Regions from separate parts of the Limosilactobacillus pulli genome, predicted to be linked through region 1. Evidence: predicted binding sites of a transcription regulator. Region 1 holds the regulator's gene; each other region holds the start of a gene.

Region 1 (3,174 bases):
CCGCCTGCAAAGCATCCATTCGATCATCATTATCGCGAATCACATTATTAAAGCTGGCTTCACGAATAAACTTGGGCATTCGTACCGTCGTGACGCGCTGCCTTAACTCAGCGGCCTGCTGCTGGGCTCTGAGCTGAGCGGTCGGTACGTAGACTACGTCGATTCTTCCCGCACTGACGACCAGTTGTGGCGTATAGCCCGGTGCAATGCTTGCTTGGTGATTTTGCAGCAGTATTTTTTCATGATAAAACTCATAAAGTTTGGAGCTGCCTCGTTCGATCTGCTCATTGGACAGTTCATTGCGATGCTCACGCAAAAATTTTTGGACATCGGGATCCTGATAAGCCTTTTTGATCAGTTCCCGATACTGTGGCGAGCCGCTTTGACCACCAATGATCGAGTTGATGGTTTCCATGATAGGACGCATTGGCAATCCCTCCAATCATTATTTCTTGGTACCTGGGTTATTTTTTTGCTGATTGAGCTCAGCCAGCATCTGGTCAATCTTAGCCAGTTTTTCGGCCGATGGTTCTTTGTTTTTGACTTTTTCTGGATGCTTAGCCCACTCCGGCAGCTCTTCATTAATATTGCTGCGTCCACTTGAATAATAGCGACGGCGCGGCTTTGCACCTGCCTGTTTTTCATTGTTTTTACGATGTTTTTTGATCTCGCGAATCGCATCGGCAGCCGTTTTGACGCCCGCTTTGGTCCAAGCATTGATAATCCCGTCAGCCAAGCCCGATTTTAAGGTTGTATATTCTTTTTCAACAAACATATAGTTGATCAAGATGTTGATAACCTCATTTGGCATACCGCTATTTTCAATCATTCTCAATACGGTATTGCGTTCATTTGGAGAGACATATGCAGCCCCAACACTTTGTTTGATGCCAGCCAAAAAGTCATTAGGTGTATTTTCACGAGCAACTTTGATCAGATTGCGTTCCGTTTCACCCAGCCCATCTAAATTTTCATCGCCAGCAGCAACCACCGGCGCCGGATCATCATTTTGACGCAGCGTACCGGCATATTTGGCGGCGATGCGCTGCTTTAGAATATTTGGCTGCAGCATACTGGTTCTAAAATCAGTCGCGTCAAAAACCAGATCAGCCATTTCAAGGGCACCAATGCCATACATCAAGCTCTCAGTCAAAATCAGACGACGCTGATCCTTGACGCTTTGCAGATCAACTCCGCGGTTTTCCAGGCGGCTGAGCAAAAGGCCAAAATCAAAATCATTTTGCGGGACTGCCTTGATAGCATTGCTTTTTTGCACGGCCGTAGCTCTGGCATTATTCAGTGTTGGGCGTTCTGCATCCCAAGCCGCCCGGTCCGGTTTAAAGACCTCAAAATAGTCATGCGTCAGATTATGCATGCGACTGGTATCAAACTGATAGCGTCTGGAATGGGCCACTAATTCATTAAAGCGCTGCTCACCAATCTGTTGAAGCAGCCGTACACTCAAAAGATCATCATTGATAAATTCTTCAGGCGTCATGGTTGGCTGCAGCACATAGACAAAAACGCCGCCAATCTCATCTTGTTGATAAAACGTCTGCAGCATTTCAACGCCCTCTAAAGCATTACGGGCTTCAGCAAACTGAGCTATGCCAAGATTTAAACGATCCAGCATGATACTGTGCGCCTGGCGCTTGGTCAGCATCGGATCGGGCTTGAGCTGACTTTGTAAAGCATAAAAAAGCCCCAGCGCGGTGGGACTTAACAATGGTTGATAAAAATCAATAAAAGTCGCCTGGTCAAACCGTACAAAGTCTGACGCAGCGGCCACGATAAAGCCGGTTTGCGGCGTCAAGCGTCCTTGCACCTCAGCCATAACGACTCCCCCTTAGTTAGTCTTGATGCTTTTGATGATTTTGATTAATCATTGCCTCCAGCTCATTCATAAACGCATCAACGTCTTTAAACTGACGATAGACACTGGCAAAACGAATGTAGGAGATCTCATCGACGTCTTTGAGCTCGTTCATTACGTATTCGCCAATTACCTGGCTGGATACCTCATTTTCTCCCATTGAACGAACGCGTCTTTCAACCTCATTGGCAATGCTGGTAAGCTTTTCCATGCTGACGGGACGCTTTTCGGCTGAGCGAACCAGACCGTTTAGGACCTTTTGGCGATTGAACTCCTGGCGCGTACCGTCTTTTTTGACTACCAAAAGCGGCGTCTCCTCATAGCGCTCAAAGGTAGTAAAGCGAAAGCCACAGTTTGCACATTCGCGACGACGACGAATACAGATGCCGTCTTCGCTTGGACGACTGTCAACTACGCGCGATCCATTATGATGGCAGTGTGGACATTGCATACAGGTTCCTCCTGTTAATTGGTTATGCATCTATCTTATCACATTTATAATAATTGATGCTGACTTACCCGGTCAACCAATTCTGCTACCTGGCTACGCGTTTGCTCAAGCGTACCGTTATTATCGATAATTACATCAGCTCGCTGCATCTTTTCTTTTAAAGACATTTGCGAACTGATTTTTTTGACGGCATCCATTTTCGAAATCTGATCCCGCTTCATCAAACGCTTCAGCTGTGTTGCCTGATCAACGACTGCCAAAACCGTCAGATCGCACTCCTCATCCATTCCCGTTTCAAACAGCAATGGTACGTCCAGCACTACTACCGGCAGATGCTGTTTTTTAAATTCATCCAGCTGGGAATCGATTGCTTCTTGAATCAGCGGATGTTCAATTTTGTCCAGATCACTCAGCTTTTTAGGATCATCAAAAACCGTTTTACCCAGCTTTTTGCGATCAAGCGTACCATCGGAATTAAGCATCTGAGGACCAAAGCGATTTACGATCTGTTCCAATCCTTTGCTGCCCGGCATTACAATCTGACGTGCAATCAAATCGGCATCAATCACCGGCCAGCCGACTGCTTTAAGAATGCTGCTGATAGTTGACTTGCCGCTTGCAATGCCGCCCGTCAGTCCGATTACCAGCGTCATTTCTGATCACCTTCCAAGGGCTGACAATGCGGACAAAAAGTCGTCCCACGCTGAGCTACCTTGATCTTGACCAGCTTATGGCCACAGCGCTCACATTTTTCGCCCCCACGACCATAAACCTCCAACTGGTTTTGAAAGGCACCGGCCTCACCAAAGGCATTCATAAACGTATGCACGGTCGTTCCCTTATATTTAGT
Region 2 (3,174 bases), on a different contig from region 1:
GTCGTAATCGAAGAACTGGCAATGATCAAGCCATCAACAGCACGTTCGATCAGCCGGCCTAGATAGTAGCGCTCTAATTTTTCTTCATGGTTGGCACTAAAGATCAAGGGCATAAATTCAGCTTCACGGGCGGCTTCCTGCACGCCACGAATAAAAGTGCTGAAAAACGGATTGCCGATGTTGGGTACTAACACGCCAATCGTTTTGGAAGAACGCATGATCAAGTTGCGCGCATTGAAGTCGGGTACATAGTTCATCTGATCACGCAGCCTTAAGACTCGCTGCTGCGTAGCCTGACTGAAGCGCTGCCCTTTGCCATTCAGGATTTGCGATACCGTTGTAACTGAAACGCCAGCAGCCTTTGCCAGATCGCGGATAGTAACTTTGTGTTTCATAGTGTGTGCTTTCCTCTTGTTTTACTAGTAAACCTATTTACGAATCAGTTTACCACATATTTACTCTCTGCTAGTTAAAATATTGAAACAAAAGCATAGTTTTTTTAATTTTGGTGAAAAATACCATCCATAATTGCTTTGGTCTGCATCGCCTGAAAACCGCGCACACGTAGATAGTCAATTTGAGCCAGTAAAATGTCATAGGTCCAAAGCGAAGAAAGGTCATGCTCATTATAATAGTGCAGCGTCAAGCCAATATGAGTCAGATCATGCACCATTCCTTCAAAATCATCGCGTCCTTTGTATTTGTTGGTCCCGATCACGACTGGCAATTCATGTTTGATCGAGTCTTTTAAAAGCGTGTCCAATAAATTGACATGGCGAAAGTCGTGCTCACGCAAAAAACGCTGCAGGCCAAAAACATCAAAATAGCCATACTCTTGAGCAACCTTGCTTTTATATGAGCAGGTCGTCAAATAATCGGTCTGGCTCCTTACCGCATGGATGCTTTTGATACGAATCAGTGTCAAGCCGTTGATCTTGCAGTCCCAATCCAAGGTCATCATTAAAACAAACAGTGGGTCCATGGCAATCACAAACCCAACGTTAAAGGTATCGTCATCATCAAAATTATAAACCTCGACCAAGGTTCCCTGTTGCTGGCTGATCGTTAGCTGTTCTCTGATCCGTAACTCATCCATATGCTCAATCATCTTATTCGTCCCTTCTAAACTTACTGTTATCATTCTGCCTGTTTAATTGGCAAACGGCAAATTTTTTTGACGCACTCAATTGCCCAACTGACGCAATTTTGCTTACCTTTAGTTGGTTGTTGGCCACAAAATATTGATTTATTTTATGGGCAGACACTATATTTTGTAGTAAGATGGTCAAGTTGAATTTTTAAATAAAGAGGAGTCGACATGGTGATTATTACAGCTGGGATGATTGGAGTCGGCAAAACGACGCTTACGGCCAAGATTGCTGACCACTTAAATACAAAAGCCTTTTTTGAACCGGTGGGCGAAAATCCGGTCTTGCCGCTTTACTACAAGGATCCTAAACAGTATGGCTTCCTGTTGCAGATCTACTTTTTAAACAAGCGGTTTTCCATGATCAAACAGGCACTCAGCGACGACAACAATGTCTTGGACCGTTCAATCTATGAGGATGCACTGTTCACCAAAGAAAACAACGCAGAAGGCAACATTACTGATACGGAGCTGGACGTTTATCTGAAGCTGCTCGACAATATGATGAGTGATTTGAACAAGCTGCCTAAAAAAGCGCCTGATTTGATGGTCTATTCAGAAACTTCTTTTGAAACCATCCTTTACCGAATCAAAAAACGGGGCCGCGACTATGAGCAGATCGATGACAACCCTGAATTAAAAGACTATTACTACAAGATGTGGAACGCCTATAAGGATTGGTATCAAGAATATGATGCCAGTCCCAAGATGAAGATTGATCTGGATAAGTACAACCTGGAAGACCCCCAAAACGTTACCACGGTTTTAAACATGATCGATGAGCGCTTAAAGGAAATCCGTTAATCCAGTCAGCAACATAAAATTACTAATTATTGAAGGTATCGCTTGAGTCAGCCGACTTGAGCGATGTTTTTTTTATCCATATAGACGCCGTAAAACCTCCAAGACGCCAACACTGCCGATTCCACCGGCAACTGGCAGCCAGGTATGATGATTGACTTTTTTAGATCCTCGATGCGCAGAGTGGGGCATCGTTGATTCAACCAGCGTACTTCCTGAATGTGGTCGGCGATGATGCGAAACAATCTCGCTTTTGCCAGCAGATGATCGATCGTTTGGGATAATTGGCCGGTCAAACTGCGTCAGCCGATAGCCAGCGATGATTTGATTCAGTTTTTGATCATACATGGGATCCGTGGCGTAGCGTCCCTTTAAAAAACTGGTGGCGATTCGATAATTACCGGCATTTTTTCGATGAACCCCAGCATACATCGGCTGGTCCAAGACGGCTACATAATCGTTTAACGACGCTTTTTCATCCATGTAGCTCTTAAAGATACCAGCCACGATGCTTGGGTGGCCATTAAAGCATTCCTGAGTAGTCATCGAAACACCGCGTCCATGCCAGGTACCTTTGATACCAAAGAGATTATGATGAATCCGGCTTAACTCACTGGTCCCCCAGTTGCTTTCCAGTGCTGCTTGAGCAATCAGTACCGAGGCATACAGATCATGCTCTTGACCGATTTTTTGGGCAAGCGGTCCCAGCTGAGCAATAAAGCGTGCTTGATTCTTGGTTGGACAAAGAATCGGATCTGCCTGATCATTGTCTGCTGCCTCAGATGATTTTGTCGGTATTGGCTGATTGGCAGACACCTGATCATTTGAAATTGACTGATCACTGGTATTTTGATCAGTGCCGGGATCGACAAAATGCTGATTGTTTTTATCTGCAATCTGAGCAGTTGAATTCTGATCCGTCTGTGCCTCACGTGCCTTTTGGGCTTCACGCATTTTTGCCTGCCAAGCCGATCGTTCGCTTCTTAGCTTAATACCATCCAGAAAGCCTTGACGATACGCTGCTTGCTGCAGTTCTTGATCAGGCTCTTGTTGGGGTCTGTTTTCCAGTGCATCCATCAAGCCCTGGTGGTAGGCGACTTGATACTGCTCCATCATTGATTTGGAAACGTCGGTATTCGATTGCTTAGCATCAATTGAATAGTCTTGACTTGATGCTTTCTTAGCCCCGCTTTGACTACCGGGATCAATTTGATTTAAGGTTGGAA
Region 3 (3,174 bases), on a different contig from region 1:
TATTCAGCAGTAATATCAACATATGAGAAAGGAACGCCGTAGACTCGTTCAACATCATAAGGACTGAACAGATACATGTCCTGATTGCTTTCGACCAGCTCATAAAACTTGTCAGGGACGGTAATTCCAAGCGATAGCGTCTTGATCCGAATCTTTTCGTCGGCGTTTTCTTTCTTAGCAGACAAAAAAGCCACGATATCAGGGTGGAAGACGCTAAGGTAAACCACACCGGCACCTTGTCGCTGGCCAAGCTGATTGGAATAAGAGAATGAGTCTTCCAAAAGCTTCATAACCGGAACGACCCCACTGGCAGCGCCTTTGATCTTTTTGATTGGAGCACCGGCCTCACGCAGGTTTGAAAGATTGATACCGACCCCACCACCGATTTTGGAAAGCTGCAGAGCAGAGTTAATCGTGCGGCCAATTGAGTTCATGTCATCAGTTGCCTGAATCTCAAAACAGGAGACGAATTCGCCACGACGCTTGCGGCCAGCGTTTAAAAACGTTGGCGTGGCAGGCTGATAGCGTTGGTGAATCAGTTCATCGGCCAGCTGCATGGCCAATTGTTCATTGCCGTCTGCCAAAAACAGCGCATTCATGGCAACGCGATCAATGTAGTTTTCCAGATAGTATTCCTTGTCATTGGTCCGCAGCGCGTATTGGGCATAGAACTTATAGGCAGCCATAAATGAATGAAAGTGAAAATCCTGAGCCTTTAAATAGGCATAAAGCTCTTCGATAAACTCGAAACGATACTTATGCATAAAGCCGGTTTCGATGTAGTCATTTGCTTCCAGCCAGTCAAAGCGTTCCTTTAATGAGGAAAAATGCTTGGTGTTTAGCACGACGTTTTCTTTGATGAAGTCTTCTAATGCCTCGCGATCCTTGTCCAGTTGAATCTGGCCGTTTTTAGGAATGTTGAGCTCATTGTTGAGGTCGTAGTACTTTACCTTGGTAAGGTCGATGTCTGATAGTGCCATTGAATAACTCCTTTTCAGTGCAATAAAAAGCGGGCATCGCGCAAAATAATTGAACGATCCCCGGAGATAACGCAGTATAATTGACTGTTAGGCCAATTGCTTGAGCATGTCGGGACGGAAACCAGTGAAGGATTGACCATCTGGCAGCTTGATGACAGGCGTGGCCTTAAAACCATCAGCTTTCAATTGATCAACGTATTCTGGATGCTCATCGATGTTGTGCTCAATAAAGTCAACGTGGTGCTGCGTTAAAAACATTTTGGTCATCTTGCATTGAATGCAGTTGTTTTTAGAAAAAACGGTAATCATGAATCTCAATCCCCTTTAGCTTTTCGTGATTTAATGTTTTCTAGTATAGCGGGTTATAAAGAAATTACAAGCATTGACGCACCATATGATGTATGCTTACAAAATGTTAGCACAACATGTAGTGGCTAGCTGATAAGGGATTGAGGCATTACTACATGCTGCGGAAATTTTTATTTTCAATGATGATTGCTTCATAACTCATGCAGTAGCAAAATCACAAAAACCATTATACACTGATTAATAACAATTGATAAGGGAGAAAAATTTTGCAACCGGAAGATTATATGGAAATGGCACTGGCTGAGGCTCACCAAGCTGAATTATTAAATGAGGTACCGATCGGAGCGGTAGTCGTTTACCATGGTGAGGTAATCGGGGCCGGTCACAACATGCGGGAAAAATTTCAAAACGCTGCCTATCATGCTGAGATGCTGGCAATCATGGAAGCTTGTGAGTATCTTAAGAGCTGGCGGCTGGAAGAATGTGATCTGTACGTAACGCTGGAGCCATGCATGATGTGCAGTGGCGCAATCATGAACTCTAGAATCCGATCGTTATATTATGGAGCCAAAAACCCTAAAGCCGGAACGGTCGACAGTCTGTATCATCTGCTGAGTGATTCAAGGCTTAATCATCAAGTCGAGATTGTGTCAGGCGTCAAGGAAACCGAATGCCAGCAGATGCTGAAGCGGTTCTTTAAACGTGTTCGTAAAGAGCGCAAGGCTGCAAAAAAAGCTGCTCAGCAAAAGAATTAATTGAAGACTGGCATTTAAATTCAAAATAGTGTAAGATATTATTTGCCGTAAGGTCATGGGGCAAAGTTGTGCCTACGAATCGTGTCAGGTCCGGAAGGAAGCAGCACTAAGTTCGCTACAGCTTGTGCCCCATGTTTTTTTGAAAAATCAACCGCTGTGTGGCTTGTCTCGCACAGCTTTTTTTATGCATTGAACGTTTTTTAAATCGAATTGGCACGCTTTTGCTAGTATAATAAAAACAATATGGACTTTTATCAGAAAGGGAGCAGCTAAGATGAGCTATCAGGCGCTTTATCGGGTCTGGCGGCCACAGCGATTTGACGAGATTGTCGGTCAGCAGGTGGTTACCCAGACGCTTAAAAACGCAATTATAACCAATCAGATCAGTCATGCCTATCTGTTTGCCGGGCCACGAGGAACTGGTAAGACCTCTGCTGCCAAGATCTTTGCCAAGGCCATCAACTGTCATCATCAAAAAGACGGTGAGCCTTGCAATGAATGTGAGATCTGTCGGGCAATCACCAACGGGCAGCTGGGAGACGTTATTGAAATCGATGCTGCTTCCAATAATGGGGTTGAAGAAATTCGCGATATTCGCGATAAGGCCAAGTATGCACCGACCCAAGCCGACTATAAGGTCTATATTATTGATGAGGTGCATATGCTTTCAACTGGTGCCTTCAACGCGCTGTTAAAGACTTTGGAAGAGCCGCCAGCGAATGTAATCTTTATTTTGGCCACCACTGAGCCGCATAAGATTCCGTTGACGATCATCAGTCGAGTGCAGCGGTTTGACTTTCGCCGCATCTCAGCGCAGGATGCCTTTGAAAGAATGCGGTACATTTTGGATCAAAAGCATGCCCAGTATGAAGAAGACGCACTCTGGGTGATTGCCAATGCGGCCGAGGGCGGGATGCGTGATGCATTAAGTATTTTGGATCAGGTTCTGTCGTTTAGCGATAATCAAGTCAAACTGGATGACGCGCTTTTGGTTACCGGCAGCGTCACCAAGCAGCTGTTGAAAAAATATTTTGATGAGATTACTGAGCATCAAAGTGCAGCGGCTCTGCACACCATGAAAGAAATTTTGGACCAGGGCAAAGATGGTCAGCGCTTTATTGAAGATCTGA
Region 4 (3,174 bases), on a different contig from region 1:
GAACGTATCCGTCAAAGACTCGGCTGGCGTAGAGTAGACGCTGAAGTGGTAGCCTTCTTCTTTTTCCCACTCGGCACACAGGTCATGCATTTCCTTGACAATCGAAACCGCAAAATCGTGAGCTTCTTTGTTGTGTTCCCACTTTGGACCGTAGAACGTTGAGCAGACCTCATACAGGCCGATGTAGCCCAACGATACAGTTGCCCGGCTGTTCTTGAAGACCTCATCAACGCTGTCGTCTCTCTTTAGCCGCTTGCCAAACGCGCCATACATGTAAAGCAGGGGCGCGTTTTCCGGCTTGGCTTCCTTGGTCCGTTTGATCCGATAGTCCAGCGCGATTTTAGCAATATTCATCTTTTCAGCAAAAATCTGCCAGAACAGGTGCTTGTCGCCATGAGCTTCCAAGGCAATCCGTGGCAGGTTGACCGTAACCACGCCCAGATTCATCCGACCAGAGTTGACCTCTTTGCCGTTTTCATCTTTCCAGCCTTGCAAAAACGACCGGCAGCCCATTGGTGTCTTAAATGAGCCGGTGATCTCCTTGATCTTGTCGTACATCAAAAGGTCAGGATACATCCGCTTGGTTGAACATTCCAGGGCCAACTGCTTAATGTCGTAATTAGGATCGCCTGGCTTGAGATTCAAACCGCGCTTGAGCGTAAAGATCAGCTTAGGAAAGATCGCTGTCCGGTGTTCCTTGCCCAGACCCTTGATGCGAATCTGCAAGATGGCCTTTTGAATCTCACGGCAGATCCATGACGTTCCCAGACCAAAGTTGATCGTAGTAAATGGCGTTTGCCCTTGACTGGAATAAAGCGTGTTGATTTCGTATTCCAGTGCCTGCATGGCGTCATAGATGTCTTTTTTGGTCTTGGCCTTGGCGTAGGCTTCGCGCTTGTCTGGTGCCACCCATTCCTCAGCGTCTTTCATGTGCTTGTCGTAGTTCAGCTGAGCATATGGTTCCAACAGCTGGTCAATGCGGTTGGCCGAGCAGCCACCATATTGCAGTGAAGCTACGTTAGCAATAATCTGCGACATCTGAGCTGTGGCCGTTTGAATGGAGCGTGGTGAAGAAACCCACGCATTCCCAATCTTAAAGCCATTTTTGAACATTTCGTCAAAGTCAATCAGACAACAGTTGGTTTCTGGCATAACTGGAGAGTAGTCCAAATCGTGCCAGTGAATATCGCCGCGTAGATGTGCCTTGGCAACGATGCCTGGCAGCATTTTGAGTCCCAGTGCCCGACTCACCACACCAGCTTCCAGGTCGCGCTGCGTGTTGAAGACTCGTGAGTCTTTGTTGGCATTTTCGTGCACGATATGTGAATCGCGGCCAAACAATTGATGCAGCTTGTTCATTGGATTGGTAGCTTCAGCAAAGGCTTCCTCATCTTGCTTACGGTATTCAAGGTAGCGCGTAGCCAGATCATCATGACCCGCCTGACGCAGCCCATCAACAAAGGCTTTGGCAATCTCGACCGTCGTGGCACTTTCCTGATCGCTAAAGGCTTCTTCTAAGGCCTTGCAGACGGATTGTTGAGTTGCCCAATCCGCGTCAAGGGCCTTAAATACTAAGTTAAGCTTATATGCATAAAAAGGCGTTTTTGTCCCGTCGCGTTTTACAACTTTCAAATCAGCCAGACTCTTTAGCCCGGTGTTTTTCTCCGTCTGCAGCTTCATGATGATCCTCTCCTTTTTTGAACAGTATCTATAGTAGCCAGTTTCAAATCAAAACACAATATCTAGTCAGGGTTGACTTTTTCCACACCATATGTTGTAACGCCTTGACCAGCCATTTCAAATCAAGGTTATAAAATAGATTTCATAATCGTACGTTAAGGCGATCAAAAGCAGAGCAAAACTCAATTTCTTATTTTTGGTCAGCCGCATATTGCATTGCATTCAATGTATAATTGCCGGCTGATTTATCGTTTGATATGCCCCTAAAATCGTCAAAAATAAATTTGGAAATATGATCAAAATTATCATCGTTTCCAAAACAGCTAAAGACTATCTTAGTTGCTAAACGTTGATATATCAAGACTTAGCATGAATTTTAGTCCAGGTAAAACGTAATAGTGCCTGCTAGATCGGTATCAAAAAATTTTTTAGTAAGCGATCCAGACGCTATTTTTAAATTTTTTCTACTATTATAAAAACAGCTCGACTATGACGAATGATCGAACTGTAGATTTTGAAGTTAATATCAAATACTAAAAATATTGTTTAGAAATCAAGGTATTAGATGGATTTAGCATTATGTCACCATCAATTGATATTTTTATATCCTTTTAGATCTTTTTAGAACTTTTCACGGGTAAATAAAAAGCCCTCCAAACAACCAGCTAATTCACCGACTGCTTAAAGGACAATATCTTTTGTTCAGCGTTGATGCTTGCGATACCAGGCAATCGTTTCTTTCAAACCATTTTCAAAATCGGTCTGTCGTTTCCAATGCAACTGGTTTTCAATCCGGGTGGTATCAAGTGAATAGCGCAGATCATGCCCTGGACGCTCTGTGACGTGATGAATCAGTTGATCAGAAAAGCCTAATTCTGACTGGACCAGTGCCGTGACTTCATTATTGCTCTTTTCTTGATGAGCACCGATGTTGAAGATCTGCCCCAGCTGACCATGACGCAAAACCAAATCAATCGCCGCGCAGTTGTCCTTGACATACAACCAATCGCGAATATCGGTACCTTGGCCATACAGCATTAATGGCCGGTTACGCAATGCATTTTGAATCAGCATCGGCAATAGTTTTTCATGATGCTGACGGGGACCAAAGTTATTGGTGCTGCGCGTAATACAGATTGGCATTTCAAACGTGTGCACCATTGCTAATGCCAGCAGGTCGGCACTAGCCTTGCTGGCGGCATATGGCGAACTGGGATGCAACGGATCGTCTTCTTTGGCCGATTGACCAGGCGGCATCGTACCATAGACTTCATCAGTCGATATTTGAATGAACTTTTGAATGTTGGCTTGATAAGCCGCGTCCAGCAGCACCTGCGTTCCTAATACATTGGTTTTGGTAAATAGCTCCGGATCCTTTAGTGAACGGTCAACATGCGATTCAGCCGCGAAATTGACAATGTGATCAATTTCAAATTCCTTGAGCAGCCAGTCAACCAACTCCCGATTGTTGATACTGCCATGAACAAAATGATA

What was found. The regulator NrdR, encoded in region 1, represses ribonucleotide reductase genes. The targets are predictions, from matches to a motif close to ACACNATATATNGTGT.
Region 2: the regulator NrdR is predicted to act here: its motif matches at 1,262-1,277, upstream of QOS03_RS08435 (deoxynucleoside kinase).
Region 3: the regulator NrdR is predicted to act here: its motif matches at 1,399-1,414, upstream of nrdH (glutaredoxin-like protein NrdH).
Region 4: the regulator NrdR is predicted to act here: its motif matches at 1,765-1,780, upstream of nrdD (anaerobic ribonucleoside-triphosphate reductase).

The regions. Positions count from the first base shown of each region.
Region 1 covers NZ_CANCWQ010000001.1:115,085-118,258, forward strand. The annotation lists gene dnaI (primosomal protein DnaI) at 1-427, opposite strand, end outside; gene QOS03_RS00630 (DnaD domain protein) at 446-1,834, opposite strand; gene nrdR (transcriptional regulator NrdR) at 1,851-2,324, opposite strand; gene coaE (dephospho-CoA kinase) at 2,369-2,977, opposite strand; gene mutM (DNA-formamidopyrimidine glycosylase) at 2,974-3,174, opposite strand, start outside.
Region 2 covers NZ_CANCWQ010000038.1:11,868-15,041, forward strand. The annotation lists gene rbsR (ribose utilization transcriptional repressor RbsR) at 1-395, opposite strand, end outside; gene QOS03_RS08430 (hypothetical protein) at 500-1,108, opposite strand; gene QOS03_RS08435 (deoxynucleoside kinase) at 1,319-1,951, shown strand; gene QOS03_RS08440 (glycoside hydrolase family 73 protein) at 2,024-3,174, opposite strand, start outside.
Region 3 covers NZ_CANCWQ010000005.1:31,801-34,974, reverse strand. The annotation lists gene nrdE (class 1b ribonucleoside-diphosphate reductase subunit alpha) at 1-980, opposite strand, end outside; gene nrdH (glutaredoxin-like protein NrdH) at 1,068-1,289, opposite strand; gene tadA (tRNA adenosine(34) deaminase TadA) at 1,556-2,044, shown strand; RNA gene ffs (signal recognition particle sRNA small type) at 2,092-2,188, shown strand; gene dnaX (DNA polymerase III subunit gamma/tau) at 2,319-3,174, shown strand, end outside.
Region 4 covers NZ_CANCWQ010000037.1:5,050-8,223, forward strand. The annotation lists gene nrdD (anaerobic ribonucleoside-triphosphate reductase) at 1-1,680, opposite strand, end outside; gene rfbB (dTDP-glucose 4,6-dehydratase) at 2,383-3,174, opposite strand, start outside.